DNA from 3 places in the Cytobacillus kochii genome. Region 2 is predicted to be linked to each of the others. Evidence: a T-box and tRNA genes for the amino acid it is inferred to sense, from the RefSeq annotation. Region 2 holds a T-box; the other regions hold tRNA genes.
The links. The T-box of region 2 lies ahead of tyrS (tyrosine--tRNA ligase). A T-box ahead of a tRNA ligase gene usually reads a tRNA of that ligase, here a tRNA-Tyr.
Positions count from the first base shown of each region.

Region 1 (10,120 bases), 330 kb from region 2:
CTATTAGGTTTCTGTTTACCAATGCTTGTATTAAAAAATAAATGAGTATTTGTCATTAGTTATTCTCTCCTGATTTCAATTACTTACTTCTATTATAAAGGGCTTCTTCTTTATAGTGTGAAAGTTTGATTATGATTAGTATAAAATTCATCAATATTAAAGGCAACTTCACTTGCGTAACAAAAGTACATTATTAAATAAGATAAAAAAGATATTTGCATATGCAAATATCTTTCTTTTACTGTTAATTTACTATGACCTCAAATTCACTATGTTCATGTAATCCTTCATCATTTTCAACATGAACGACAATCTTGTATGTTCCATTATCAGTAAATGCATGTGTTGCTGTATACATCCCACTAGTTTCCTCTACTGCATCTACCCAAGCCACCTGATGTTCATCAATCGTTTGAACGATTTCTAACCTCACATTAGCCTCTTCAAGTCCTTGTTCTTCTTTCGTAATATGAATATCAAATGGAGTTTCCTCATTCGTCTTAATATCAGCAGTAGGACTTATATGTATCGCTACATTTCCATCATGCTCATGTGTGCTATGGCCTTGATTTTCTTCTTCGCTATCTATTTCAGCACTGCCTACCGCCACTTTAACTTTAGGCATAGTGTGCATACTTCTTGCGGTGACATGTGACTGAATATGATAGATAGCATCTTTTTCAAATGTATAGGATGCAACATACTTTCCATCATTCTCGTGTTCTGCTTCTATTAATTCACTATTATCCTTTTTCCCATCTTCCCACAATTCAAATTTTACTTCATCTGCATCTTCCACAGACTCGTCTCCCTGAGTAACAGTAACTTCTAAGCGTACTTCTTCGTTCCTTTTAATCTGACTTGGTATCGAGATACTGGCATCGATTGCAGCAGGAACTGATCCTTCGCCACCACTAGAGTTTGCATCATTCCCCGCATTTCCACAAGCAGCAAGAAAAATAATCATGATTACAGAAAACGTTGATATCCACTTCTTCATAAAAAGCCCCTCTTTCTTAAACATCTAATCTTTCTCATCTATTTTACTAATAATATGTGTTAGAAAAGTGAAATAATTTGTTAATGAGAGAAATATGTAAAATAAAGAAAATATAGGTATATAAAAAGATTTATTAGGAGAAACTTCTATTACAAGTGTAAATCCCCCTTTTTGGCTTCCATTTATGGAAGCTTTTTTTTACTTTTCTACAAAGCTTTCAACTAGATGCCTAGAAGCTTAATTTAAAATTAATCATACAAAAAAAGCTCATAAACCTTATAGAAGATTTAAGAGCTTTGACGCGCCTTAGAGGATTCGAACCTCTGACCCACAGCTTAGAAGGCTGTTGCTCTATCCAGCTGAGCTAAAGGCGCAAACTAAAATATGTATGGCTCCGCAGGTAGGATTCGAACCTACGACCGTTCGGTTAACAGCCGAATGCTCTACCACTGAGCTACTGCGGAATAATATAAATGGTGGGCCTAAATGGACTCGAACCATCGACCTCACGCTTATCAGGCGTGCGCTCTAACCAGCTGAGCTATAGGCCCCTATTTAAGCGGGTGAAGGGAATCGAACCCTCATCATCAGCTTGGAAGGCTGAGGTTTTACCACTAAACTACACCCGCATTTAAGAACTTCAACATACCGGTGGTCGGGGTCGAACCGACACTCCCGAAGGAACACGATTTTGAGTCGTGCGCGTCTGCCAATTCCGCCACACCGGCATAAAGGCAACACCCGGATTTGAACCGGGGATAAAGGTTTTGCAGACCTCTGCCTTACCACTTGGCTATGCTGCCATAAAACTGGGCTAGCAGGGTTCGAACCTGCGAATGACGGAATCAAAATCCGTTGCCTTACCACTTGGCTATAGCCCAATAAGTAAATTGAAAAATGGGGCGACTGATGGGAATCGAACCCACGAATGTCGGAACCACAATCCGATGCGTTAACCACTTCGCCACAATCGCCATTATTGGCAGGGGTAGTAGGAATTGAACCCACATCAAAGGTTTTGGAGACCTTCGTTTTACCATTAAACTATACCCCTAGATGGTGGAGGGGGGCAGATTCGAACTGCCGAACCCGAAGGAGCGGATTTACAGTCCGCCGCGTTTAGCCACTTCGCTACCCCTCCAAAAAAGAATAAATGGTGGCTCAGGACGGAATCGAACCGCCGACACAAGGATTTTCAGTCCTTTGCTCTACCGACTGAGCTACTGAGCCAAAATAATAAATATGTAAATGGCGGTCCGGACGGGACTCGAACCCGCGACCTCCTGCGTGACAGGCAGGCATTCTAACCAACTGAACTACCGGACCAGATTGCGGGGGCAGGATTTGAACCTGCGACCTTCGGGTTATGAGCCCGACGAGCTACCGGACTGCTCCACCCCGCGATAATAAATATTAATGGCGGAGGAAGAGGGATTCGAACCCCCGCGGGCTTTAACACCCCTGTCGGTTTTCAAGACCGATCCCTTCAGCCAGACTTGGGTATTCCTCCATTAATAAAAAAGCAATAGCGGCGGAGGGGATCGAACCCCCGACCTCACGGGTATGAACCGTACGCTCTAGCCAGCTGAGCTACACCGCCATAAAATATATTTTATAAAAATTAAATTGGTGGAGCCTAGCGGGATCGAACCGCTGACCTCCTGCGTGCAAAGCAGGCGCTCTCCCAGCTGAGCTAAGGCCCCTAAAAAGTATTCGTGGTCGGGAAGACAGGATTCGAACCTGCGACCCCTTGGTCCCAAACCAAGTGCTCTACCAAGCTGAGCTACTTCCCGAAATAAAACGCGCCCGAGAGGAGTCGAACCCCTAACCTTTTGATCCGTAGTCAAACGCTCTATCCAATTGAGCTACGGGCGCATCTGGAGCGGAAGACGGGATTCGAACCCGCGACCCTCACCTTGGCAAGGTGATGTTCTACCACTGAACTACTTCCGCAACTATTCATTATAAAACTAATGCGGGTGAAGGGAGTCGAACCCCCACGCCTTGCGGCGCCAGATCCTAAGTCTGGTGCGTCTGCCAATTCCGCCACACCCGCAAATTTAAATGGTGAGCCATGAAGGACTCGAACCTTCGACCCTCTGATTAAAAGTCAGATGCTCTACCAACTGAGCTAATGGCTCGTACAAAGCACGAGTGGTGCCGGCCAGAGGACTTGAACCCCCAACCTACTGATTACAAGTCAGTTGCTCTACCAATTGAGCTAGGCCGGCAAATATACAAAAAAAATGGTGGAGGATGACGGGATCGAACCGCCGACCCTCTGCTTGTAAGGCAGATGCTCTCCCAGCTGAGCTAATCCTCCAAAATGGTGACCCCTACGGGATTCGAACCCGTGTTACCGCCGTGAAAGGGCGGTGTCTTAACCGCTTGACCAAGGGGCCAAAAAATAACCCCAAAAAATGGGGTAGTTTGCCCGGCAGCGTCCTACTCTCACAAGGGGACAGCCCCTAACTACCATCGGCGCTGAGAAGCTTAACTTCCGTGTTCGGTATGGGAACGGGTGTGACCTTCTCGCTATCGCCACCGGACTATGAAATTGTAAGGGAATCGTTCCCTCAAAACTAGGTAATGTTGAAGAAGATATTTATTGAGTAATCGCCTGAATGCGTGCTGTAGGATACTACTTACGTAGTGCTGTCCAGCTGCGGCGCCTAGTAGCCGCCCGCATTTCGAATTGTCCAGCTACAGCGCCTAGGTGCTCGAGGTCATAAGTCAAATTTGTCATGAGGTTAAAGAACAACCTCCTGTCAAATCCGTCTTATGCTTGTCGCACCTGTGCAAGGCGCTTTCGCTTTTCGTTTTGGTTAAGTCCTCGATCGATTAGTATTAGTCAGCTGCATGTGTCGCCACACTTCCACCTCTAACCTATCAACCTGATCATCTTTCAGGGATCTTACTAGCTTACGCTATGGGAAATCTCATCTCGAGGGGGGCTTCATGCTTAGATGCTTTCAGCACTTATCCCTTCCGCACATAGCTACCCAGCGATGCCTTTGGCAAGACAACTGGTACACCAGCGGTGCGTCCATCCCGGTCCTCTCGTACTAAGGACAGCTCCTCTCAAATTTCCTGCGCCCACGACGGATAGGGACCGAACTGTCTCACGACGTTCTGAACCCAGCTCGCGTACCGCTTTAATGGGCGAACAGCCCAACCCTTGGGACCGACTACAGCCCCAGGATGCGATGAGCCGACATCGAGGTGCCAAACCTCCCCGTCGATGTGGACTCTTGGGGGAGATAAGCCTGTTATCCCCGGGGTAGCTTTTATCCGTTGAGCGATGGCCCTTCCATGCGGAACCACCGGATCACTAAGCCCGACTTTCGTCCCTGCTCGACTTGTAGGTCTCGCAGTCAAGCTCCCTTGTGCCTTTACACTCTACGAATGATTTCCAACCATTCTGAGGGAACCTTTGGGCGCCTCCGTTACTCTTTAGGAGGCGACCGCCCCAGTCAAACTGCCCACCTGACACTGTCTCCCATCCCGATAAGGGATGTGGGTTAGAATTTCAATACAGCCAGGGTAGTATCCCACCGACGCCTCCACCGAAGCTAGCGCTCCGGCTTCTAAGGCTCCTACCTATCCTGTACAAGCTGTACCAAAATTCAATATCAGGCTACAGTAAAGCTCCACGGGGTCTTTCCGTCCTGTCGCGGGTAACCTGCATCTTCACAGGTACTATAATTTCACCGAGTCTCTCGTTGAGACAGTGCCCAGATCGTTACGCCTTTCGTGCGGGTCGGAACTTACCCGACAAGGAATTTCGCTACCTTAGGACCGTTATAGTTACGGCCGCCGTTTACTGGGGCTTCGATTCAAAGCTTCGCGTGAGCTAACCTCTCCTCTTAACCTTCCAGCACCGGGCAGGCGTCAGCCCCTATACTTCGCCTTGCGGCTTCGCAGAGACCTGTGTTTTTGCTAAACAGTCGCCTGGGCCTATTCACTGCGGCTCATCAAGGCTTTAACACCCTAATGAGCACCCCTTCTCCCGAAGTTACGGGGTCATTTTGCCGAGTTCCTTAACGAGAGTTCTCTCGCTCACCTTAGGATTCTCTCCTCGCCTACCTGTGTCGGTTTGCGGTACGGGCACCTTATTCCTCGCTAGAGGCTTTTCTTGGCAGTGTGGAATCAAGAACTTCGGTACTAAATTTCCCTCGCTATCACAGCTCAAGGTATATGACCATGGGATTTGCCTCATGGTCCCTCTAACTGCTTAGACGCACATCCAATCGTGCGCTTACCCTATCCTCCTGCGTCCCCCCATCACTCAAACAGAATACGGTGGTACAGGAATATCAACCTGTTGTCCATCGCCTACGCTTTTCAGCCTCGGCTTAGGTCCCGACTAACCCTGAGCGGACGAGCCTTCCTCAGGAAACCTTAGGCATTCGGTGGATGGGATTCTCACCCATCTTTCGCTACTCATACCGGCATTCTCACTTCTAAGCGCTCCACCAGTCCTTACGGTCTAGCTTCAACGCCCTTAGAACGCTCTCCTACCACTGAACATCAACGATGTTCAATCCACAGCTTCGGTGATACGTTTAGCCCCGGTACATTTTCGGCGCGGAGTCACTCGACCAGTGAGCTATTACGCACTCTTTAAATGGTGGCTGCTTCTAAGCCAACATCCTGGTTGTCTAAGCAACTCCACATCCTTTTCCACTTAACGTATACTTTGGGACCTTAGCTGGTGGTCTGGGCTGTTTCCCTCTTGACTACGGATCTTATCACTCGCAGTCTGACTCCCATGGATAAATCTTTGGCATTCGGAGTTTGTCTGAATTCGGTAACCCGATGAGGGCCCCTAGTCCAAACAGTGCTCTACCTCCAAGATTCTTACGCATGAGGCTAGCCCTAAAGCTATTTCGGAGAGAACCAGCTATCTCCAAGTTCGATTGGAATTTCTCCGCTACCCACACCTCATCCCCGCACTTTTCAACGTACGTGGGTTCGGGCCTCCATCCAGTGTTACCTGGACTTCACCCTGGACATGGGTAGATCACCTGGTTTCGGGTCTACGACCACATACTCATTCGCCCTATTCAGACTCGCTTTCGCTACGGCTCCGTCTGTCCAACTTAACCTCGCATGTAATCGTAACTCGCCGGTTCATTCTACAAAAGGCACGCTATCACCCATTAACGGGCTCTAACTACTTGTAGGCACACGGTTTCAGGATCTCTTTCACTCCCCTTCCGGGGTGCTTTTCACCTTTCCCTCACGGTACTGGTTCACTATCGGTCACTAGGGAGTATTTAGCCTTGGGAGATGGTCCTCCCTGCTTCCGACGGGATTTCTCGTGTCCCGCCGTACTCAGGATCCACTCTGGAGGGAACGAAGTTTCAACTACAGGGCTTTTACCTCCTATGGCGGGCCTTTCCAGACCTCTTCGTCTATCTCGTTCCTTTGTAACTCCGTATAGAATGTCCTACAACCCCAAGAGGCAAGCCTCTTGGTTTGGGCTAATCCCGTTTCGCTCGCCGCTACTCAGGGAATCGCGTTTGCTTTCTCTTCCTCCGGGTACTTAGATGTTTCAGTTCCCCGGGTCTGCCTTCCATACCCTATGTATTCAGGTATGGATCCTATCCCATAACGGATAGGGGGTTTCCCCATTCGGAAATCTCCGGATCAAAGCTTACTTACAGCTCCCCGAAGCATATCGGTGTTAGTCCCGTCCTTCATCGGCTCCTAGTGCCAAGGCATTCACCGTGCGCCCTTATTAACTTAACCATATGTTTGGGTTGCTTTCGCTTCCCTCACGGTTGTGTTTTTTAAAAAAAGTTTAATATCTCTACTCTATTATATAGAGAGAAAATAACTAAGGTGGCGATTACTCGGTAATCTTCTTCATTACATTATCTAGTTTTCAAAGAACGATTGAATCGAGAGATTATACTCTCAAAACTGAACGAACAGTCCAACATCAAGTTAATTCCGTATATTCCTTAGAAAGGAGGTGATCCAGCCGCACCTTCCGATACGGCTACCTTGTTACGACTTCACCCCAATCATCTGTCCCACCTTAGGCGGCTGGCTCCAAAAGGTTACCCCACCGACTTCGGGTGTTACAAACTCTCGTGGTGTGACGGGCGGTGTGTACAAGGCCCGGGAACGTATTCACCGCGGCATGCTGATCCGCGATTACTAGCGATTCCGGCTTCATGTAGGCGAGTTGCAGCCTACAATCCGAACTGAGAATGGTTTTATGGGATTGGCTAAACCTCGCGGTCTTGCAGCCCTTTGTACCATCCATTGTAGCACGTGTGTAGCCCAGGTCATAAGGGGCATGATGATTTGACGTCATCCCCACCTTCCTCCGGTTTGTCACCGGCAGTCACCTTAGAGTGCCCAACTGAATGCTGGCAACTAAGATCAAGGGTTGCGCTCGTTGCGGGACTTAACCCAACATCTCACGACACGAGCTGACGACAACCATGCACCACCTGTCACTCTGTCCCCCGAAGGGGAAAGTCCTATCTCTAGGATTGTCAGAGGATGTCAAGACCTGGTAAGGTTCTTCGCGTTGCTTCGAATTAAACCACATGCTCCACCGCTTGTGCGGGCCCCCGTCAATTCCTTTGAGTTTCAACCTTGCGGTCGTACTCCCCAGGCGGAGTGCTTAATGCGTTTGCTGCAGCACTAAAGGGCGGAAACCCTCTAACACTTAGCACTCATCGTTTACGGCGTGGACTACCAGGGTATCTAATCCTGTTTGCTCCCCACGCTTTCGCGCCTCAGCGTCAGTTACAGACCAGAAAGTCGCCTTCGCCACTGGTGTTCCTCCAAATCTCTACGCATTTCACCGCTACACTTGGAATTCCACTTTCCTCTTCTGCACTCAAGTTCCCCAGTTTCCAATGACCCTCCACGGTTGAGCCGTGGGCTTTCACATCAGACTTAAGGAACCGCCTGCGCGCGCTTTACGCCCAATAATTCCGGACAACGCTTGCCACCTACGTATTACCGCGGCTGCTGGCACGTAGTTAGCCGTGGCTTTCTGGTTAGGTACCGTCAAGGTACCGGCAGTTACTCCGGTACTTGTTCTTCCCTAACAACAGAGTTTTACGATCCGAAAACCTTCATCACTCACGCGGCGTTGCTCCGTCAGACTTTCGTCCATTGCGGAAGATTCCCTACTGCTGCCTCCCGTAGGAGTCTGGGCCGTGTCTCAGTCCCAGTGTGGCCGATCACCCTCTCAGGTCGGCTACGCATCGTCGCCTTGGTGAGCCGTTACCTCACCAACTAGCTAATGCGCCGCGGGCCCATCTGTAAGTGATAGCAGAACCATCTTTCAATCTAATTATATGTATAAATAGAAATTATCCGGTATTAGCCCCGGTTTCCCGGAGTTATCCCAGTCTTACAGGCAGGTTGCCCACGTGTTACTCACCCGTCCGCCGCTAATCTTTGGGAGCAAGCTCCCTCAGATTCGCTCGACTTGCATGTATTAGGCACGCCGCCAGCGTTCGTCCTGAGCCAGGATCAAACTCTCCAATAAAGTGTTTGATTAGCTCATTTGCACCTATGGTGCTTTGTTGCTGATAAATCAACTTTTTTAGAATTACGCTTGACGTTTTACGTTCGTTCAGTTTTCAAAGAACAATCTCGTTCGCTTCAGAAGCGACCTTCTTAATATATCATTCAGTTCGTTTGATGTCAATAACTTTTTTTAAAATCCTTATGTAAGTTACTGCGTCAGTAACGACTGCTTTAATATAATATCACCTGTTATTATTATTCGTCAATAACTTTTTTAAAAAAATTAATCTATTACATAAATAAAAAAGGAGTCAGCACTTTCATGTTATGCTGACTCCTTTTTTATTATAGTATTTGCGATAAGAACGCTTTCGTCCTTTCATGTTGTGGGTTATCAAATAATTCTACTGGCGTTCCCTCTTCAACAATTTCACCGTAATCAAATAAAACAATACGGTCAGCTACTTGGCGAGCGAACCCCATTTCATGTGTAACAACTACCATTGTCATTCCTGATTCAGCCAACGTCTTCATTACATCCAATACCTCTTTTACCATCTCAGGATCTAACGCTGAGGTCGGTTCATCAAACAACATGATTTTCGGTTGCATCGCCAACGCTCTTGCAATAGCCACCCTTTGTTGTTGCCCACCTGAAAGTTGACCTGGATATTTATCAGCTTGTTCAGGAATACCCACTCTTTCAAGCAACTCTTTCGCGATTTGTTCAGCTTTAGTCTTCTTCCACCTTCTCACCCAAATCGGTGCTAAAGAGATGTTTTTTAGAATCGTCATATGTGGAAAGAGATTAAAAGATTGAAAAACCATCCCTGTTTCTTTTCTTATTTCTTCTATGTTCTTTAAATCATCAGTCAACTCAATACCATCTATTTTTATTTGTCCTTGTTGAAACTCTTCTAAAGCATTAAGGGTGCGAATAAAAGTAGATTTCCCTGAACCAGATGGCCCCAGGACAACAACAACCTCACCTTGTTTCACACTAATATTTACATCTTTTAAAACATGCAGTTGTCCAAACCATTTATTTAATCCCTTTACTTCTATTATATTTTCTCTTTTTTCAATAGGTATATCTATTTTCTCAACTCCAAATATACTTTCCATCTATATATATCCTCCTAACGCTCTCCGGCACCTAAAGTATTTTCCAATCTTCTACTTACATACGACATAAGCGAACAGAATATAAAGTAAATAAACGCGATAAACAGAAATACTTCCATGTTCTTACCTAAAAAGGCGGGATTTGCAATCACCTTTTGTCCCATCCCTAATAATTCAGTTAATCCTACAATCGCTACAAGAGAAGTATCTTTGAAAATTGAGATAAACTGACCAACACAAGCTGGAATCACAGCTTTGATAGCTTGAGGAAGAACAACAAAACCCATGGTATATGTGGAATTTAAACCTAAAGCTTGCGCTGCCTCAAATTGTCCCCTCGGAATTGATTGCAATCCACCTCTTATATTTTCAGCTAAATATGCAGCACTAAATAATGTGAAACCAACCATTGCCCTGAGGACATTACTCACGTCAATACTATTACCTAAAAAAAGCGGCAACATTAACTGAAATACAAATAGTATGGTAATT
Region 1 covers NZ_CP085254.1:3,804,954-3,815,073, forward strand. Annotated here, with positions in the region: gene LG276_RS19415 (DUF4931 domain-containing protein) at 1-56, opposite strand, end outside; gene LG276_RS19420 (FixH family protein) at 245-1,000, opposite strand; tRNA gene LG276_RS19425 (tRNA-Arg) at 1,301-1,374, opposite strand; tRNA gene LG276_RS19430 (tRNA-Asn) at 1,390-1,464, opposite strand; tRNA gene LG276_RS19435 (tRNA-Ile) at 1,475-1,551, opposite strand; tRNA gene LG276_RS19440 (tRNA-Gly) at 1,559-1,629, opposite strand; tRNA gene LG276_RS19445 (tRNA-Leu) at 1,647-1,728, opposite strand; tRNA gene LG276_RS19450 (tRNA-Cys) at 1,733-1,803, opposite strand; tRNA gene LG276_RS19455 (tRNA-Gln) at 1,810-1,881, opposite strand; tRNA gene LG276_RS19460 (tRNA-His) at 1,899-1,974, opposite strand; tRNA gene LG276_RS19465 (tRNA-Trp) at 1,981-2,054, opposite strand; tRNA gene LG276_RS19470 (tRNA-Tyr) at 2,058-2,141, opposite strand; tRNA gene LG276_RS19475 (tRNA-Phe) at 2,155-2,230, opposite strand; tRNA gene LG276_RS19480 (tRNA-Asp) at 2,250-2,326, opposite strand; tRNA gene LG276_RS19485 (tRNA-Met) at 2,330-2,403, opposite strand; tRNA gene LG276_RS19490 (tRNA-Ser) at 2,418-2,510, opposite strand; tRNA gene LG276_RS19495 (tRNA-Met) at 2,527-2,600, opposite strand; tRNA gene LG276_RS19500 (tRNA-Ala) at 2,628-2,703, opposite strand; tRNA gene LG276_RS19505 (tRNA-Pro) at 2,717-2,793, opposite strand; tRNA gene LG276_RS19510 (tRNA-Arg) at 2,802-2,875, opposite strand; tRNA gene LG276_RS19515 (tRNA-Gly) at 2,879-2,953, opposite strand; tRNA gene LG276_RS19520 (tRNA-Leu) at 2,975-3,056, opposite strand; tRNA gene LG276_RS19525 (tRNA-Lys) at 3,066-3,141, opposite strand; tRNA gene LG276_RS19530 (tRNA-Thr) at 3,156-3,231, opposite strand; tRNA gene LG276_RS19535 (tRNA-Val) at 3,248-3,323, opposite strand; tRNA gene LG276_RS19540 (tRNA-Glu) at 3,328-3,402, opposite strand; rRNA gene rrf (5S ribosomal RNA) at 3,433-3,549, opposite strand; rRNA gene LG276_RS19550 (23S ribosomal RNA) at 3,822-6,754, opposite strand; rRNA gene LG276_RS19555 (16S ribosomal RNA) at 6,974-8,522, opposite strand; gene LG276_RS19560 (amino acid ABC transporter ATP-binding protein) at 8,849-9,628, opposite strand; gene LG276_RS19565 (amino acid ABC transporter permease) at 9,643-10,120, opposite strand, start outside.
Region 1: it has a tRNA-Tyr gene. The T-box ahead of tyrS (tyrosine--tRNA ligase) is inferred to sense a tRNA for this amino acid. The anticodon was not compared.

Region 2 (10,120 bases):
CAAGATCATTATGAAATATCCTCAAACTTAGTTGAATTAATGAAAACACTTGAAGATATTGATGAGAAAGATGCCCAAGGATTCCTCACCTATTTAGAAAAAATATACAAACGGTTTTTAGTTGCCAAAGAACACTTTCTACAAAAACCTTTTAGGAACGGAAAAGATTTTTACAACCCCAAAGTATTGAGGCAAGCGCTCAAATTAAGAACATTAGATAGTGCAGATTCATTTATTGGAAAGTACATCAAAAATGACAAAATAAAAAGTATGCTGAGCTTCCAAACATTATATATTGGGGTTTCGCCTTATACTGGACCCTCTTTATATACGATTATCCCAATGATTGAAATACTTTATGGGGTCTGGTTTATAAAAGGTGGAATGCATACGATGGCAAAATCAATGGAAAAACTTTTCTTAGAACTAGGAGGTAAAATTAATTACAACTGCGACGTGCAACAGATCTTAATAAAAAATGGAAAAGCATATGGTATACAGGCAAACAACCAAGTTGTCCATTCTGATTATGTTATGTGCAACGCAGACTTTCCTCATGCCATGAAACATCTCATTCAAGATCAGCGCACTAAAGGAAAGAAATATACAGATAAAAAGATTGATCAAATGAAATATTCATGTTCCTGCTTTCTCATGTATATAGGGTTGGATAAAAAAGTGGAGCAACTAGACACTGTCCATAATTTTTATATTAGTCAATCTTTAAAGAAAAACATTGACGATATATTCGAAGGTAATCAATTAAATGACCCCTCTTTTTATGTTTATATCGGCTCAAAACTTGATGAAACAATGGCACCTAAAGATAAAGATGGTCTCTATATACTTGTTCCTGTTTCTGAGCTCTCTACAGCTAAGGATGAATGGACGCATGAAACCTCGCAACACTACCGCGAGCAAGTCATGAAAAAATTATCAACCATGCCTGGATTCGAAGATATTGAAGAACACATTATTTCTGAAACACATATCACTCCAATGGATTTCAAACATCGATTTAACGCTTATAATGGAGCGTGTTTTGGATTAAGACCAAATTTGACCCAAAGCAATCACTTACGCCCGCAAAGTAAAGCTACTTATTGTGAAAATCTTTACTTTACCGGTAGTAGTACACATCCTGGCGCAGGCGTACCGATTGTTTTATTATCAGCAAAAATTGCCTCAGAGGAGCTTATATTAGATGACGAGAAAGCATACGAGAAAATTTAAGGGGGGCATGTAATGAATCAGCAGCTATTAGACGATTATTATTATTGTGAAAAAATCATCCAAAACTATTCAAATAGTTTTTACTATACCTTTTCTCATCTACCGAAGGAAAAAGCGAATGCAGTGTATGCCATTTATGCTTTTTGTAGAATGGCAGATAATGCGGTCGACCTTCATGACAGTACGGCGGAAAAAGTTACCCGTCTGGAGCAACTACACGATGAACTTGTCCTGTTTCAACATAATAAGGAGCTAGATTTACCTTTATGGAGAGCATTACGAGATGTATTTAACCGCTATGAAATGAATATTCAACCTTTTTTTGAACAATTAGAAGGACAAGCAATGGATATTTCCTTCAAAGCCCCTCGTACAATTGATGAGTTGTTGAAGTATAGTTATCATGTAGCCGGAACTGTCGGCCTTATGCTGCTACCTATTATCGCTAAGACGCATTATCAACAACTAAGACCAATAGCTATTAAATTAGGAAATGCTATGCAATTAACAAATATTTTACGAGACATTGGTGAAGATTATCGCAATCATCAACGTATATATATCCCAGAAAATTTGCTAGTAAAATATCAATATTCAACTGGAGAACTTTCAAGAGGTGTGATTAACCCTTCATTTATTTCAATATGGGAGGAACTTGCCCAAAAGGCCGAAAGCGAATATGACAGCTTTGAAACGAGCTATCATCTATTTGATCGTGACTCTCAATTCCAAGTATTATCCGCTGCAAGAGTTTATAGAAGCTACTTAGCACAAATTAGAAACAAACAATATAACTGTTTTAAAGAAAAGCATGCGATGATCTATGATGATGTGGCGGATATATTAAATAATACAAGAATGGATTTAGCTAATTAAGGGGGATAATTAATGAAGCGAACAGCCATTGTCATCGGCGGTGGACTCGGCGGACTGTCCACTAGTATTTCCTTAGCACAGAGCGGTTTTCAAGTTTCATTATATGAAAAAAATGCTCACCTCGGTGGAAAATTAAATAGGCTTGAGCAAGATGGGTTTGGTTTTGATCTTGGGCCAAGTATTTTAACCATGCCGCATATTTTTGAAAGATTGTTTAACGGCAGTGGCAAACAGATGTCTGAATATATTCCAATAAAGGAAGTAGCACACCAATGGCGTGCTTTCTTTCCAGATGGAAAAATGCTTGATCTCTTCTCAAATTTAGAACAAATGCTCACTGAAAATGATGATTTAACATCCAAGGATATAGAAGAATATGAGCAGTTCCTTCATTATTGTAAAGGGTTATATGAAATGACTAATGAAGGTTACTATAAGCATGGGCTTGATTCAACATTAGAAGTAATCAAACATCACGGAATCATCCGCTCACTTAGAGGGTTTGATTTATTTTCCACGATGTATGATGCCATCGAGCATCATATTAGTCATCATCATCTCAAGAGAATGCTCTCTTATTTTATCAAATATGTTGGCTCTTCACCTTATGATGCACCAGCTATACTTAATATGATGATTTATATGCAGCATAAGCAAGGGGTATGGTATGTACCTGGTGGTATGCACAAAATTGCAGAAGGTTTAACAAAACTTGCTCAAGAAGTTGGTGTTCATATTTACCACGGTCAAGAGGTAACAAAATTATCTACTAGCAAAAATCAAGTCACAGAAGCCATTCTAGCAGATGGTACCACCTTAAAGGCTGATTATTATATTTCCAATATGGAAGTCATTCCAACCTATCAATTTTTATTGAATGAAAACATAGGCTACATTAATAAACTTGAAAAAAAGTTTGAGCCCTCTAGCTCAGGTTTAGTGATTCATCTTGGTGTTAAAAATCAATACCCACAATTACGTCATCATAATTTCTTTTTCTCAAGAGATTTAAAGACGCAGATGAATAAAGTATTTCATAAAAAACAACTACCAGATGATCCAACGATCTATTTAGTCAATGTCAATAAAACAGACCCAAGTCAGGCTCCAGTTGGCCATGAAAATCTTAAGGTGCTGCCACATATCCCGTATATTCAAGATCAGCCCTTCACAAAAAAGGATTATTTGCATTTAAGGACGACTGTACTCATTAAATTAGAAGAAATGGGCTTGACTAATTTACGTCAATCCATTGTTACAGAGGATTTTTGGACACCTGAAGATATTAAAGAAAAATACAACTCTCATCGTGGTTCTATCTATGGAACCGTTTCTGATAAGAGCAAAAACAAAGGCTTTAAACACCCTAAACAAAGTGAAAAGTATAAGAATTTATTTTTCACAGGCGGAACCGTAAACCCAGGTGGCGGTATGCCGATGGTCACACTTAGCGGTATGCAAGTGCGTGATAAAATAATGACTGCTGAAAAAGAAAGGGCGTAACAAATCATGGTTCTGACCGGTATTCTCACCATACTTGTCTTGTTCATTATATTTGGCCTCCTTTCTGGGAAGCTAATGTTATGGGATATTCCCACTGCTGAAAAAAAAAGTACAAAACTGGTTGCGCCGCTTATCAAACAGGTATCTATTATTATACCCGCACGAAATGAAGCGAAACGATTGCCGAACTTACTCACTTCATTACAGCAACAAATTATGCAGCCAAGAGAAATTATTGTCATCGATGATGGTTCGGTAGATAGCACAGCTTCTATTGCTATGCATTACGGTGCAAAAGTTTTAAATACCAACACATTAAGAGAAAATTGGAAAGGAAAGTCAGCGGCCTGCTGGCTTGGCGCGAACGAAGCGAATGGTGATTTCTTATTATTCCTTGATGCTGATACATTCTTTGAACATCCTGATAGCTTGCAGAATTTAATGCAAACATATGAAAGATACGGAAAAACCGGTATTCTCTCTGTACAGCCTTTTCATCGTATTCAAAAATCCTATGAAAACTTATCCTTACTATTTAATATGATTGTTTTTGCAGGCATGAATGTCTTTACCATTTTTCGTCAAAAAATACCACCTGCAGGTGCATTCGGTCCGTGTATCTTATGTAATACACATGAATATCTACAGACAGGCGGGCATCAAAAAGTCGGGGAAGCGATTATGGATGATCTTGTGTTAGGAGGAATTTTTAGTAAAGAGGGATTCCCAGTCCATTGTATTAGCGGTAAAGACCTTATCAGCTTTCGTATGTACCCAGAGGGGATCAAAGGTTTGATTGAAGGTTGGACTAAAAGCTTTGCTACAGCTTCAAAGGCTACTCATTCTTTTATTACCATACTAATAAGTTTATGGATTGCCGGTGCCTTTTCTTCCGTTGCATTCATCTTATTGTCACTATGGCAAAGCAGTCTTAGCTTATTACTTATTTCATTAGGATTTTATCTTCTTTACATCTATCATCTTATATTGCAGTCTCAAAAAATCGGTCGTTTTCATATAGCGAGTATTGTCCTTTATCCATTTTTATTTTGTTTCTTTACACTAACATTTGTATATTCTCTTTATTTAACGCGGATTAAAAAAAGGGTGAACTGGCGTGGTAGAAAGGTAAAAGTATGAATATTTTTCCGATTTTCACCCTTACACCACTCGCTCTTTTGACAGTTAATATTCTTGCATGGGGTTTCATTCACATCAGTTTATCTCTTTTACTAGCTTCTCTACCACTCCGTTGGTTTAAAAATGATTCTCCTCTTTATCAATCAAAAAAATGGGAGAAAAACGGAGAGCTTTGGCAGTGGCTGGTGAAGGTAAGACAGTGGAAACATAAAATTCCAGATGGTAAGCATATTATTTCTAAAGGATACGAAAAACAACACTTACAGGGTGTATCTCTGTCAGACCTTGAAGTTTTCTTATATGAATCTAGAAGAGCAGAGCTCACCCACTGGCTATCCATACCACCTGCATGTTTATTTTTCATTTGGAACCCCATTTGGGCAGGTTGGGTAATGGTTGCCTATGCATTACTATTTAATTTACCTATTATTATCGTACAACGCTATAATCGGCCACGCTTAATACGCTTAATAGCATTAAAAAAATTTAGATGAACTGTTTACTAAAGATAAGCAGCCTATCTCTAATTTTCAGATTAGAAATAGGCTACTTCATTTTAATATTGAATTAATGTATATTTCTTCTTCCCGCGACGAATAACTGTAAATTGACCCTCTATTTTATCTTGCTCACTCAACTGATAATCAACCTGTTGCATACGATCACCGTTAATGTAGATTGCACCGTTCGTTACGTCTTCTCTCGCTTGTCTTTTAGAAGGCGAAATTTTAGCCTCTACGAGCAAGTCAACAATATTGCCCTCTCCAGTATGTTGATAAGAAGGAACATCCTTAAATCCTTCCTTTACTTCCGCAGCGGTTAACTCTTTAATTTGTCCACTGAATAAGGCTTCAGTAATTTTCAACGCTTGGTTCAATGCTGCTTCACCATGTATTTGTCTCGTCATTTCTTCTGCTAATGCCTTTTGGGCTTTACGTAAATGAGGCTCGTCTTGGACAGCTACTTCCAAAGCTTCGATTTCTTCACGTGATAGGAAGGTGAAGTATTTCAAGTATTTAATAACATCTGCATCTGCCGTATTAATCCAGAACTGATAAAACTCATAAGGTGATGTTTTTTCGGCATCTAGCCAAATGGCTCCACCTTCTGTTTTCCCAAACTTCGTACCGTCAGCTTTTGTCACAAGCGGAATGGTCATACCGTATGCTTTCGCACCTTCTCCAACCATTTTACGGATAAGCTCAAGCCCAGTTGTAATATTTCCCCACTGATCACTGCCGCCAATTTGAATTTTACATTGATGATTTTCATAAAGATGCTTAAAGTCCATCCCTTGTAAAATCGTATAAGTGAATTCCGTAAAAGAAATGCCTGATTCTAATCTTTTAGCTATCGTATCCTTAGCTAACATATAGTTAACCCCAATATGTTTACCGTAATCCCTGAGGAAAGTGACAATATTCATACTCGATGTCCAGTCGTAATTATTGACTAATGTCGCTCCATTATCTCCTTCAAAATCAAAAATACGTTCTAATTGCTGTGATAAAGAAGCAACATTTTCTTGTACTTTCTCAATCGTTTGCAGTGTTCTTTCTTCTGTCGCCTTGGGATCACCAATTAACCCTGTTGCCCCCCCTACTAACACAATCGGACGATGCCCAGCATTTTGAAACCTCCTCAATGTTAAGAAGGGTAATAAATGACCAATATGCATACTATCACCAGTCGGATCCATCCCACAATATAAGGAAATCTTTTCTTTTTCTAAAAGATCCTTCATTCCCTCTTCATCTGTTTGTTGATAAATAATGCCTCTCCACTGTAAATCTTCTAATAAATTCATTCACTTTTCCTCCTTTATTTCATAAAAGATAAACTATTATCCAAAAAAAAATACGCCCCTGCTTATTGCAGGGACGCATTTCTTTGCGCGGTACCACCCAGTTTGAGAACACCCTTATTCTCCACTCTTCACTGATAACGGAAATACCGTTTACTACTACTAGATATATTCATTCGCAGTAAAAGCTCCGGGAGGTATTTCGCACTTCTATTTGTATCGACTCACAGCAAACCGTCGACTTTCTGAAAACAGGGATAGAATGACTACTTATGACCCATCAACGCTAATATTAAATTGAATCGTAATAATGCATTTTTATCATAAAAGAATAACCAATGTCAATATGACGTTTTTTTCAACTTTTTTTTATCATAATAGGAAAAATATGAATTTTGTACTTTATGACGAACCTTGTCATATTACCTGTTAGGTTATGCTATAATGTATTTGATTTTAGGAGGGATGAACGAATGAATGAAACCTTCAGCAAGATAATAGAAAAAGCAAAAGCCGCGTTCGGTTTTTTAACTCATAATAAAACCAAAAAAGGCGCACGTATTACATATCAAGTTATATGGAACTTATTATTAATACTTGCCATTACCGTTATTTTAGGTGGGGCATTTGCAGGTGCCACAGGTATTGGCTATTTTGCTTCTCTTGTTAAAGATGAACCCCTTCGTTCTTATGAAAATATGCAAAAAGATATCTATAATTATGAGGAAACCTCAAAATTATATTTCGCTGGTGATGTATATTTAGGGAATGTAAGAACGGACCTTGAAAGAGAAGAAGTGAAGCTAGAAAATGTTTCACCATATTTGAGAGATGCTGTTATTGCCACAGAGGATGAGTACTTTTATGAGCACGAAGGTGTGGTACCAAAAGCTATCCTACGTGCACTGTTTCAAGAAGTAACTAACGCCTCTACTCAATCTGGAGGAAGTACATTAACTCAGCAACTGATAAAAAACCAGATCTTAACAAACGAAGTTTCTTTTGATCGTAAAGCAAAAGAAATCTTACTCGCATTAAGGTTAGAGAACTATTTCGATAAAGAGGAGATTCTTGAAGCTTATTTAAATGTCTCTACTTTTGGCCGCAATGCAGAAGGTAGAAATATCGCTGGCGTTCAGGCTGCTGCCCAAGGTTTATTTGGTGTTGATGCTAAAGATGTGTCTATTCCGCAAGCAGCTTTCATTGCTGGTATGCCTCAGTCACCTTTTGGTTATACACCATTCCAACAAGGTGGTGGCTTGAAGGATGAGGAGTCTCTGCAACCAGGCATTGATCGTATGAAAGTCGTACTTAAGAGAATGTACGATGATGAAAGAATTACTGAAAAAGAATATAAAGAAGCTAGTGAGTATGATATTGTTGCTGACTTTAGAAAACCGAAAAATGATGATGCGATTGAAAAATACCCTTATTTAACTTATGAAATTCAAGACCGTGCCAAAGAACTTTTAGCATCCATCTTAGCAGAACAAGATGGATATGAAGAAGCTGATTTAACTGGTGACCTTAAAAACGAATATCTTATTTTAGCTGATCGAGCATTAAGACAGAATGGTTATCATGTCCACTCAACTATTGATAAAGATATTTATGAAGCTTGGCAAAAAGTTGTTAAAGATTATCCTAACTACGGGCCTGCCAAAAGTGCAACCTATGTAATCGATGGTGAAGAAAAAGAAGTAATGGAACCAGTGGAAGTTGGGGGACAACTTATTGAAAACAGTACAGGGAAAATTCTGAGCTTTGTTGGTGGTCGTGGCAAGGGTGTATCCTTAAATGAAGACCTTAACCATGCAACCGATACTTTAAGACCAAACGGCTCAACCATGAAACCATTACTTGTATATGGTCCTGCATTCGAACTTGGTGCAGCACAACCAGGAAGTATTCTTCCCGATGTGCCACTGCGCTTAAATCCAGGTTCAAGTGACTATTGGCCAAAAAACTATTCTTTTACCTACCATGGTTTAGTTTCAGCAAGGTATGCCGTTGAACAATCTTATAACGTCCCTGCCGTTAAACTTTATACCGATATTTTGAGCCAAAATCCGGCACAATATCTTGAAAAGATGGGTATAACCACATTAACCGCAGAAGATAAAACGAATAGATCAGCTGCATTAGGTTCATTAACAAATGGTGTTTCCGTTGAGGAAAATACGAATGCATTTACAACATTTGCTAATAACGGTAAATTCGTAGATGCTTATATGATTGATAAGATTACTGATAAAGAAGGCAATGTCATCTACGAACATGAAACGAAGGAAGTAGAAGTCTTTACTCCACAAACAGCATACTTAACAATAGATGTAATGCGTGGGGTTATTAATAGTGGGACAGCCACTGCTGTTAAAAACCGTTTAAAATTTAGTGCCGATTGGGCAGGAAAAACAGGGACAGGTAATAACTTTGAAGATGCTTGGTTTGTCGCGTCTAACCCAAATGTTACCGCTGGTCTATGGAGTGGCTACGATACGCCTAAGTCTCTAAAAGCAAGTGGTAGTTTATCTTATAGCGCACGTAATAATTACTTATGGGCTGATTTGATGAACGCTGCTTATGATGCAAATCCTGAACTCATGAAGCCAGATAAAACCTTTAAACGACCTGATGGTATAGTCAGTCGCTCATTCTGTGCAATTAGTGGTTTAATCCCTTCTCAAGCTTGCTCTGAAGCAGGGCTTGTTGATACTGACATCTTTAATGCAAAATACGTTCCGTCTAAATCAGATGATAGTCTTGGAACAGGTAGAATTGTCCATATAGGGGATAAAAAGTATTTGGCACTTGAATCCACACCAGCGGAATTTTCTGATCCTGGTATGGTCATAGATGCCGATTATATTGAAAAACTATTTGGCATTAGAGCGAATCCAAGTGACTTATTACCGAAAAGGGATAAATGGGCTAAAGTACTCGTTGCAGCCGATAAAATGAGTGAAAATGGCAAAAAGCCAGCTGCACCAAATGCTAAAGCATCAGGTAACTCCATTACTTGGGGGCAACATCCTGAAAATGACGTCATTGGTTATCGTGTATATAAAGACGGTAAAAAAGTAGCCAGTATCAAAGCCGGTAACTCCTTAGGCTATAAAGGTGGCAATGGTGAATACCATGTTACAGCAGTTGATATTGCCGGTAATGAATCTTCACCTTCAAGCAAAGTCCAAGTTGGAAAAGTGAAGGAAGAAGAGAAGCCACAACAAGAAGAAAAAGAAAAAGCAAAAGAAAACGAGCCTAAAGAGGAACAAACAGATAAGGAAACAGAAACGGATAGCAAACCAGAAGAAAAACCGGAAGAGGAAAAGCCTCAAGGTGAAACAGAAAATCCTCCTGCGGAAGAAGATCAACCGGATACGAGTGATGAAGAATAGCAGGAATCTGGTCATTTCATTTTTCAAATTAAAAGAGATGTCATTCGCACAAAATTAAACGCCTGGTGTAAATTCCGTTTGATTAGAATTAATTGGCGATAGTCTAAAATCAAAGCTGAAGAATACGAAAAGAGCAGGATAATCGGGCATGTAAGAAAGAATTTAT
Region 2 covers NZ_CP085254.1:3,477,957-3,488,076, forward strand. Annotated here, with positions in the region: gene LG276_RS17705 (NAD(P)/FAD-dependent oxidoreductase) at 1-1,233, shown strand, start outside; gene LG276_RS17710 (phytoene/squalene synthase family protein) at 1,246-2,109, shown strand; gene LG276_RS17715 (NAD(P)/FAD-dependent oxidoreductase) at 2,122-3,612, shown strand; gene LG276_RS17720 (glycosyltransferase family A protein) at 3,619-4,752, shown strand; gene LG276_RS17725 (glycosyl-4,4'-diaponeurosporenoate acyltransferase) at 4,749-5,246, shown strand; gene tyrS (tyrosine--tRNA ligase) at 5,309-6,559, opposite strand; T-box leader at 6,626-6,849, opposite strand; gene LG276_RS17735 (transglycosylase domain-containing protein) at 7,030-9,954, shown strand.

Region 3 (10,120 bases), 2.1 Mb from region 2:
TTTGTATTTATCTAAATTTTCGTCAGTTGAATATGCAATAATTAAATCTGGTTCTAATTCTAATAATTTCTCTACATTATCTGCTGTAATAACTTCAGAATTTTTCAGTTTATCACCGTAAAATTTGTTCGCTTTAGACCACTCATCTATTGCTACTGGCGTAATCCCTAATGATAGAACATTACCAGTATAAGCCATTGATGCTACTCTTTTAGGATTAGCTGGTAACTCCATTTCTCCATTTTCTGATTCATATGTAAATGTTTCTTTTTCCGTTTCCTTACTGCGTTCACCTGACGATTCATTCCCATCATTTCCGCAAGCAGTTAAAACTAATAATAGAATAAAAAATAAAAATACCAATTGCTTTTTCAAGTTTTCCATCCACCTTTATAATAATAATCATTCTCAATTATAGTCAAAAAAAGAAGCAAATCATTAAACGACTTGCTCTTGAACTACCATCCTACTATCAATTAAGTCATACGTTAAGCAGATTGGTTTTTGTGTACGTGGGTCAATACCAATTTCTGCATCAATATTAAATACTTCTCTTAAAATCTGCTTATTCATAACTTCCTTCGCAGCACCATTTTTAATAATTTTGCCTGCTCTCATAGCAATCAAATAATCAGCGAACCTTGCTGCATGGTTTAAATCATGAATAACCATAACAATTGTTCTATTTTCTAACTGATTAAGCTCTTTTAACAGTTCTAATACTTCCAATTGATGACACATATCTAAATATGTAGTCGGCTCATCCAATAAAATTATATCAGTTTCTTGAGCCAAAGCCATCGCAATCCATACTCTTTGCCGCTGTCCACCAGACAATGCATCTACTTCTCTATCTTTAAATTCTGCAATTCCTGTTACTTGGAGTGCCCAATCTATCACCTGGCGATCTTTTGCTGTTAATCTCCCCATACCCTTTTGATATGGAAATCTTCCATAAGATACTAGCTCTGAAACTGTTAAGCCTTCAGGAGCATCAGGAGATTGAGGAAGAATGGCCATTTTTTGTGCAATCGCTTTTGTCGATTCCTTACTGATTTGCTTACCATCAAGATATACAGACCCAGCTTTGGCTTGGATAATTCTTGCAATCGTCTTTAAGACAGTCGATTTACCGCAACCATTCGGCCCAATAATAGCCGTAATCTCACCGTCTGGTATCATCATGTTTAAGTTCTTCACAATCTCTCTATCACCGTATGCAATTCTTAAGTCTTCAGTAAATAATCTAGACAAGGTCATTCACTCCATCCGAACATTTTAGATCATCATCACGTCATTGATAATGATTATCAACTTCAAAGAAAATTTTATCTAATAAAAGCTATCCTGTCAACCATCAATCCGAAAAGTTTTCATTTCCAGCATATTTCTTGTTAACCAACCTGTATTCTACATATATTTTTTTAAGGAGAATGCATTTCACGTTACTGGAGCCTTTCATCCATTTCTTCACTTTAAGTCATTATACACTTCTTTAAGTTTAGTAAAAAACACCATAACTAGTCATTTCTACTAAAAAAAGACTGTAGGCAATCTACTAATAAATAGAGATTGTCTACAGTCCTTAACTTCCATATAAGCGGGTGAAGGGAATCGAACCCTCATCATCAGCTTGGAAGGCTGAGGTTTTACCACTAAACTACACCCGCAAATACCGGTGGTCGGGGTCGAACCGACACTCCGTGATGGAACACGATTTTGAGTCGTGCGCGTCTGCCAATTCCGCCACACCGGCAAATATTCTTTTATTTAATTATGGTGCCGAGGACCGGAATCGAACCGGTACGGTAGTCACCTACCGCAGGATTTTAAGTCCTGTGCGTCTGCCAGTTCCGCCACCCCGGCATGAGGTGTATAAAAACTAATGAATATGTATTGGAGGCGGCAACCGGATTTGAACCGGTGGTGAAGGTTTTGCAGACCTCTGCCTTACCACTTGGCTATGCCGCCATCAATATAAATGAATATTTGGAGCGGAAGACGGGATTCGAACCCGCGACCCTCACCTTGGCAAGGTGATGTTCTACCACTGAACTACTTCCGCAAATCTGGCTGGGCTAGCAGGGTTCGAACCTGCGAATGACGGAATCAAAATCCGTTGCCTTACCACTTGGCTATAGCCCATTTGTATATTCTATGCATGAAAGCAAAAAAAGTGAATTTAAAATAATGGGGCGGCTGATGGGAATCGAACCCACGAATGTCGGAACCACAATCCGATGCGTTAACCACTTCGCCACAACCGCCATAATTGGCAGGGGTAGTAGGAATCGAACCCACATCAAAGGTTTTGGAGACCTTCGTTTTACCATTAAACTATACCCCTAGATGGTGGAGGGGGGCAGATTCGAACTGCCGAACCCGAAGGAGCGGATTTACAGTCCGCCGCGTTTAGCCACTTCGCTACCCCTCCATGAAAAACGATGCCGGCCAGAGGACTTGAACCCCCAACCTACTGATTACAAGTCAGTTGCTCTACCAATTGAGCTAGGCCGGCAAATGGTGGCTCAGGACGGAATCGAACCGCCGACACAAGGATTTTCAGTCCTTTGCTCTACCGACTGAGCTACTGAGCCAAAACTTATACGTTTTACAATATGTTTTTAATACATTTGTGTGAATTTATGTAGTGGCGGTCCGGACGGGACTCGAACCCGCGACCTCCTGCGTGACAGGCAGGCATTCTAACCAACTGAACTACCGGACCAAATTGCGGGGGCAGGATTTGAACCTGCGACCTTCGGGTTATGAGCCCGACGAGCTACCGGACTGCTCCACCCCGCGATAATATGAATGGTGGAGGATGACGGGATCGAACCGCCGACCCTCTGCTTGTAAGGCAGATGCTCTCCCAGCTGAGCTAATCCTCCAAAATGGTGACCCCTACGGGATTCGAACCCGTGTTACCGCCGTGAAAGGGCGGTGTCTTAACCGCTTGACCAAGGGGCCAGTTTATATGTTTAATGGCGGAGAGCAAGGGATTTGAACCCTTGAGACGGCTATAAACCGCCTACACGATTTCCAATCGTGCTCCTTCGGCCAGCTCGGACAGCTCTCCATTGGCTCCGCAGGTAGGATTCGAACCTACGACCGTTCGGTTAACAGCCGAATGCTCTACCACTGAGCTACTGCGGAATAATATAATAGTATGTATGCCCGGCAACGTCCTACTCTCACAAGGGGACAGCCCCTAACTACCATCGGCGCTGAGAAGCTTAACTTCCGTGTTCGGTATGGGAACGGGTGTGACCTTCTCGCTATCGCCACCGGACTTTTTAAAGACATTTATTATTATAACGTCTTTTATGAAAATTTCAAGAGAAATTTTAAATCATTCTCTGAAAACTAGGTAATGTTGAAGAAGATTGTTTTGAGTAATCGCCTGAATGCGTGCTGTAGGCTACTACTTACGTAGTGCTGTCTAGCTGCGGCGGCTAGGAGCCGCCCGCATTTCGTATTGTCCAGCTACAGCGCCTAGGTGCTCGAGGTCATAAGTCAAATTTTTCATGAGGTTAAAGAACAACCTCCTGTCAAATCTGTCTCTTATGCTTGTCGCACCTGTGCAAGGCGCTTTCGCTTTTCGTTTTTGGTTAAGTCCTCGATCGATTAGTATTAGTCAGCTACATGTGTCGCCACACTTCCACCTCTAACCTATCAACCTGATCATCTTTCAGGGATCTTACTAGCTTGCGCTATGGGAAATCTCATCTCGAGGGGGGCTTCATGCTTAGATGCTTTCAGCACTTATCCCTTCCGCACATAGCTACCCAGCGATGCCTTTGGCAAGACAACTGGTACACCAGCGGTGCGTCCATCCCGGTCCTCTCGTACTAAGGACAGCTCCTCTCAAATTTCCTGCGCCCACGACGGATAGGGACCGAACTGTCTCACGACGTTCTGAACCCAGCTCGCGTACCGCTTTAATGGGCGAACAGCCCAACCCTTGGGACCGACTACAGCCCCAGGATGCGATGAGCCGACATCGAGGTGCCAAACCTCCCCGTCGATGTGGACTCTTGGGGGAGATAAGCCTGTTATCCCCGGGGTAGCTTTTATCCGTTGAGCGATGGCCCTTCCATGCGGAACCACCGGATCACTAAGCCCGACTTTCGTCCCTGCTCGACTTGTAGGTCTCGCAGTCAAGCTCCCTTGTGCCTTTACACTCTACGAATGATTTCCAACCATTCTGAGGGAACCTTTGGGCGCCTCCGTTACTCTTTAGGAGGCGACCGCCCCAGTCAAACTGCCCACCTGACACTGTCTCCCATCCCGATAAGGGATGTGGGTTAGAATTTCAATACAGCCAGGGTAGTATCCCACCGACGCCTCCACCGAAGCTAGCGCTCCGGCTTCTAAGGCTCCTACCTATCCTGTACAAGCTGTACCAAAATTCAATATCAGGCTACAGTAAAGCTCCACGGGGTCTTTCCGTCCTGTCGCGGGTAACCTGCATCTTCACAGGTACTATAATTTCACCGAGTCTCTCGTTGAGACAGTGCCCAGATCGTTACGCCTTTCGTGCGGGTCGGAACTTACCCGACAAGGAATTTCGCTACCTTAGGACCGTTATAGTTACGGCCGCCGTTTACTGGGGCTTCGATTCAAAGCTTCGCGTGAGCTAACCTCTCCTCTTAACCTTCCAGCACCGGGCAGGCGTCAGCCCCTATACTTCGCCTTGCGGCTTCGCAGAGACCTGTGTTTTTGCTAAACAGTCGCCTGGGCCTATTCACTGCGGCTCATCAAGGCTTTAACACCCTAATGAGCACCCCTTCTCCCGAAGTTACGGGGTCATTTTGCCGAGTTCCTTAACGAGAGTTCTCTCGCTCACCTTAGGATTCTCTCCTCGCCTACCTGTGTCGGTTTGCGGTACGGGCACCTTATTCCTCGCTAGAGGCTTTTCTTGGCAGTGTGGAATCAAGAACTTCGGTACTAAATTTCCCTCGCTATCACAGCTCAAGGTATATGACCATGGGATTTGCCTCATGGTCCCTCTAACTGCTTAGACGCACATCCAATCGTGCGCTTACCCTATCCTCCTGCGTCCCCCCATCACTCAAACAGAATACGGTGGTACAGGAATATCAACCTGTTGTCCATCGCCTACGCTTTTCAGCCTCGGCTTAGGTCCCGACTAACCCTGAGCGGACGAGCCTTCCTCAGGAAACCTTAGGCATTCGGTGGATGGGATTCTCACCCATCTTTCGCTACTCATACCGGCATTCTCACTTCTAAGCGCTCCACCAGTCCTTACGGTCTAGCTTCAACGCCCTTAGAACGCTCTCCTACCACTGAACATCAACGATGTTCAATCCACAGCTTCGGTGATACGTTTAGCCCCGGTACATTTTCGGCGCGGAGTCACTCGACCAGTGAGCTATTACGCACTCTTTAAATGGTGGCTGCTTCTAAGCCAACATCCTGGTTGTCTAAGCAACTCCACATCCTTTTCCACTTAACGTATACTTTGGGACCTTAGCTGGTGGTCTGGGCTGTTTCCCTCTTGACTACGGATCTTATCACTCGCAGTCTGACTCCCATGGATAAATCTTTGGCATTCGGAGTTTGTCTGAATTCGGTAACCCGATGAGGGCCCCTAGTCCAAACAGTGCTCTACCTCCAAGATTCTTACGCATGAGGCTAGCCCTAAAGCTATTTCGGAGAGAACCAGCTATCTCCAAGTTCGATTGGAATTTCTCCGCTACCCACACCTCATCCCCGCACTTTTCAACGTACGTGGGTTCGGGCCTCCATCCAGTGTTACCTGGACTTCACCCTGGACATGGGTAGATCACCTGGTTTCGGGTCTACGACCACATACTCATTCGCCCTATTCAGACTCGCTTTCGCTACGGCTCCGTCTGTCCAACTTAACCTCGCATGTAATCGTAACTCGCCGGTTCATTCTACAAAAGGCACGCTATCACCCATTAACGGGCTCTAACTACTTGTAGGCACACGGTTTCAGGATCTCTTTCACTCCCCTTCCGGGGTGCTTTTCACCTTTCCCTCACGGTACTGGTTCACTATCGGTCACTAGGGAGTATTTAGCCTTGGGAGATGGTCCTCCCTGCTTCCGACGGGATTTCTCGTGTCCCGCCGTACTCAGGATCCACTCTGGAGGGAACGAAGTTTCAACTACAGGGCTTTTACCTCCTATGGCGGGCCTTTCCAGACCTCTTCGTCTATCTCGTTCCTTTGTAACTCCGTATAGAATGTCCTACAACCCCAAGAGGCAAGCCTCTTGGTTTGGGCTAATCCCGTTTCGCTCGCCGCTACTCAGGGAATCGCGTTTGCTTTCTCTTCCTCCGGGTACTTAGATGTTTCAGTTCCCCGGGTCTGCCTTCCATACCCTATGTATTCAGGTATAGATCCTATCCCATAACGGATAGGGGGTTTCCCCATTCGGAAATCTCCGGATCAAAGCTTACTTACAGCTCCCCGAAGCATATCGGTGTTAGTCCCGTCCTTCATCGGCTCCTAGTGCCAAGGCATTCACCGTGCGCCCTTATTAACTTAACCATATGTTTGGGTTGCTTTCGCTTCCCTCACGGTTGTGTTTTTAAAAAAGTTTAGTATCTCTACTCTATTACTATTATATAGAGAGAAAATAACTAAGGTGGCGATTACTCGGTAATCTTCTTCATTACATTATCTAGTTTTCAAAGAACGATTGAATCGAGAGATTATACTCTCAAAACTGAACGAACAGTCCAACATCAAGTTAATTCCGTATATTCCTTAGAAAGGAGGTGATCCAGCCGCACCTTCCGATACGGCTACCTTGTTACGACTTCACCCCAATCATCTGTCCCACCTTAGGCGGCTGGCTCCAAAAGGTTACCCCACCGACTTCGGGTGTTACAAACTCTCGTGGTGTGACGGGCGGTGTGTACAAGGCCCGGGAACGTATTCACCGCGGCATGCTGATCCGCGATTACTAGCGATTCCGGCTTCATGTAGGCGAGTTGCAGCCTACAATCCGAACTGAGAATGGTTTTATGGGATTGGCTAAACCTCGCGGTCTTGCAGCCCTTTGTACCATCCATTGTAGCACGTGTGTAGCCCAGGTCATAAGGGGCATGATGATTTGACGTCATCCCCACCTTCCTCCGGTTTGTCACCGGCAGTCACCTTAGAGTGCCCAACTGAATGCTGGCAACTAAGATCAAGGGTTGCGCTCGTTGCGGGACTTAACCCAACATCTCACGACACGAGCTGACGACAACCATGCACCACCTGTCACTCTGTCCCCCGAAGGGGAAAGTCCTATCTCTAGGATTGTCAGAGGATGTCAAGACCTGGTAAGGTTCTTCGCGTTGCTTCGAATTAAACCACATGCTCCACCGCTTGTGCGGGCCCCCGTCAATTCCTTTGAGTTTCAACCTTGCGGTCGTACTCCCCAGGCGGAGTGCTTAATGCGTTTGCTGCAGCACTAAAGGGCGGAAACCCTCTAACACTTAGCACTCATCGTTTACGGCGTGGACTACCAGGGTATCTAATCCTGTTTGCTCCCCACGCTTTCGCGCCTCAGCGTCAGTTACAGACCAGAAAGTCGCCTTCGCCACTGGTGTTCCTCCAAATCTCTACGCATTTCACCGCTACACTTGGAATTCCACTTTCCTCTTCTGCACTCAAGTTCCCCAGTTTCCAATGACCCTCCACGGTTGAGCCGTGGGCTTTCACATCAGACTTAAGGAACCGCCTGCGCGCGCTTTACGCCCAATAATTCCGGACAACGCTTGCCACCTACGTATTACCGCGGCTGCTGGCACGTAGTTAGCCGTGGCTTTCTGGTTAGGTACCGTCAAGGTACCGGCAGTTACTCCGGTACTTGTTCTTCCCTAACAACAGAGTTTTACGATCCGAAAACCTTCATCACTCACGCGGCGTTGCTCCGTCAGACTTTCGTCCATTGCGGAAGATTCCCTACTGCTGCCTCCCGTAGGAGTCTGGGCCGTGTCTCAGTCCCAGTGTGGCCGATCACCCTCTCAGGTCGGCTACGCATCGTCGCCTTGGTGAGCCGTTACCTCACCAACTAGCTAATGCGCCGCGGGCCCATCTGTAAGTGATAGCAGAACCATCTTTCAATCTAATTATATGTATAAATAGATATTATCCGGTATTAGCCCCGGTTTCCCGGAGTTATCCCAGTCTTACAGGCAGGTTGCCCACGTGTTACTCACCCGTCCGCCGCTAATCTTTGGGAGCAAGCTCCCTCAGATTCGCTCGACTTGCATGTATTAGGCACGCCGCCAGCGTTCGTCCTGAGCCAGGATCAAACTCTCCAATAAAGTGTTTGATTAGCTCATTTGCACCTATGGTGCTTTGTTGCTGATAAATCAGCTTTTTTAGAATTACGCTTGACGTTTTACGTTCGTTCAGTTTTCAAAGAACAATCTCGTTCGCTTTAGAAGCGACTTTCCAATAATAACATATCTATTATTATGGAGTCAAGATTTTTTTAAATCATTCCGTCGCGTTAGCTGTTTTTCATACAGTTATTAGCGACGGTTATTAATATATCATCATTTTTTTCCTTGGTCAACCACTTTTTGCTTTTTTAATATAATTTATTACAAACTGTAATATCGGTGTTTAATCCCTTTTCCTTTTGTTTCTTCACTAATTACTTTAATAAACCCTTTGTCAATTAAGTATTCTAATAGAATCACCAAATCCACTGAGTAGTGTCTCAGTTCTTTATGCTGGATGATTTCTTGAATTGTCCAAACTGATTGTTCTGCTAAAACTTCAAGTAAATGGCCAACTCCAGCCTTTGTTCGTGAATGAATTAAAAATTCACTAGCTAAAAATAATAGCTCTAACCTTTTCTCAAGCGGCTCATGACTTTGTACTAACTCTTCATAAAGTTTCATTATTTCTGGTTCCATATGGCGAATTTGATTCCACAGTGTTACTTCTGGATGGAAACCATTTTCTATAATTGAGAGCCTCGCTAAATGATGCAAAGAATGAACAACATTATTATAAGCATCAAAATAATTCTGATTTTCAAACAAAGTTTTCCCATCTGTATATCTTCTTATCAGCTTAGCAAACTCTAGTCCCATTTTGAGCTTTCTGTCCTTGAATGGGAATTCGTTTAATTTATCACGCAAGTTTCCTATATATTCATTGCGATCAAATAAAACCTTCCCACTATAAAGCCAGTCAAAAATCTTTCTATTACTCCCCATAAGTATCCATTGATCCAATTGTTGCTTCGTTATTATTTGCATTGAGGCTTTCTTATCTTCAAATGTGTAATGTTTCACAAAAATAGGCGTATCCGCATTTTCTACGATAATTAATAGTATTGCATCAAACGTATCTCTATTTGAAATTGTCTTTTCATTTCCCTCTACAATTAACACACCTAGTGTATTTAGTTGACTAGCTCTTTCTTGATAAATAGGACGGAGTATATCTTCCATCATAACGCCCCCATAATTTCGTATTAATATATTAGTTCGACAATTCATCTAAATTCCCTTTGATAAACACCAACAAATAGTGACAATTTTTTTATTTTTTCTTACAATGATATGATATAGTTAGTGTTTAGGAGGGAACAAAATGGCAAAAAAATATTCGAGTAAAATAAATAAAATAAGAACCTTTGCTTTAAGCTTAATATTTGTTGGATTTATTGTCATGTACATAGGTATTTTCTTCAGAACTTCACCATTAATTATGTCTCTATGTATGCTTCTTGGTGTATTATTCATTATTGCTAGTACGGTTATTTACTTGTGGATTGGCATCCTTTCAACTAAAGCAATACAAGTTGTTTGCCCAAATTGTAACAAGCCAACCAAAATATTAGGACGGGTTGATATGTGCATGCATTGTCGCGAACCACTAACGCTCGATCGCACACTTGAAGGAAAAGAATTTGACGAAAAATATAATCGAAAAGATACTTCATTAAAGCAGTAGATTTTCTCACGTCAAAAAAGAAGTAAATCTTAAAACAGACAATATGTTTACTCATATGTATAGAAAACTAAGTAAAAATACAGAGAAAAAGCTGGCAGCAGTACGCTGACAGCTTTAGACATTTTAATGCATTTCTTTTTTCTTTGAACACTCTGGACAT
Region 3 covers NZ_CP085254.1:1,420,329-1,430,448, reverse strand. Annotated here, with positions in the region: gene LG276_RS07680 (iron-hydroxamate ABC transporter substrate-binding protein) at 1-375, opposite strand, end outside; gene LG276_RS07675 (ABC transporter ATP-binding protein) at 439-1,254, opposite strand; tRNA gene LG276_RS07670 (tRNA-Gly) at 1,600-1,670, opposite strand; tRNA gene LG276_RS07665 (tRNA-Leu) at 1,674-1,756, opposite strand; tRNA gene LG276_RS07660 (tRNA-Leu) at 1,778-1,866, opposite strand; tRNA gene LG276_RS07655 (tRNA-Cys) at 1,898-1,971, opposite strand; tRNA gene LG276_RS07650 (tRNA-Gly) at 1,991-2,065, opposite strand; tRNA gene LG276_RS07645 (tRNA-Gln) at 2,071-2,145, opposite strand; tRNA gene LG276_RS07640 (tRNA-His) at 2,192-2,267, opposite strand; tRNA gene LG276_RS07635 (tRNA-Trp) at 2,274-2,347, opposite strand; tRNA gene LG276_RS07630 (tRNA-Tyr) at 2,351-2,434, opposite strand; tRNA gene LG276_RS07625 (tRNA-Thr) at 2,446-2,518, opposite strand; tRNA gene LG276_RS07620 (tRNA-Phe) at 2,522-2,597, opposite strand; tRNA gene LG276_RS07615 (tRNA-Asp) at 2,652-2,728, opposite strand; tRNA gene LG276_RS07610 (tRNA-Met) at 2,732-2,805, opposite strand; tRNA gene LG276_RS07605 (tRNA-Val) at 2,816-2,891, opposite strand; tRNA gene LG276_RS07600 (tRNA-Glu) at 2,896-2,970, opposite strand; tRNA gene LG276_RS07595 (tRNA-Ser) at 2,986-3,079, opposite strand; tRNA gene LG276_RS07590 (tRNA-Asn) at 3,082-3,156, opposite strand; rRNA gene rrf (5S ribosomal RNA) at 3,176-3,292, opposite strand; rRNA gene LG276_RS07580 (23S ribosomal RNA) at 3,608-6,540, opposite strand; rRNA gene LG276_RS07575 (16S ribosomal RNA) at 6,764-8,312, opposite strand; gene LG276_RS07570 (nucleotidyltransferase-like protein) at 8,595-9,455, opposite strand; gene LG276_RS07565 (YgzB family protein) at 9,598-9,960, shown strand; gene perR (peroxide-responsive transcriptional repressor PerR) at 10,084-10,120, opposite strand, start outside.
Region 3: it has a tRNA-Tyr gene. The T-box ahead of tyrS (tyrosine--tRNA ligase) is inferred to sense a tRNA for this amino acid. The anticodon was not compared.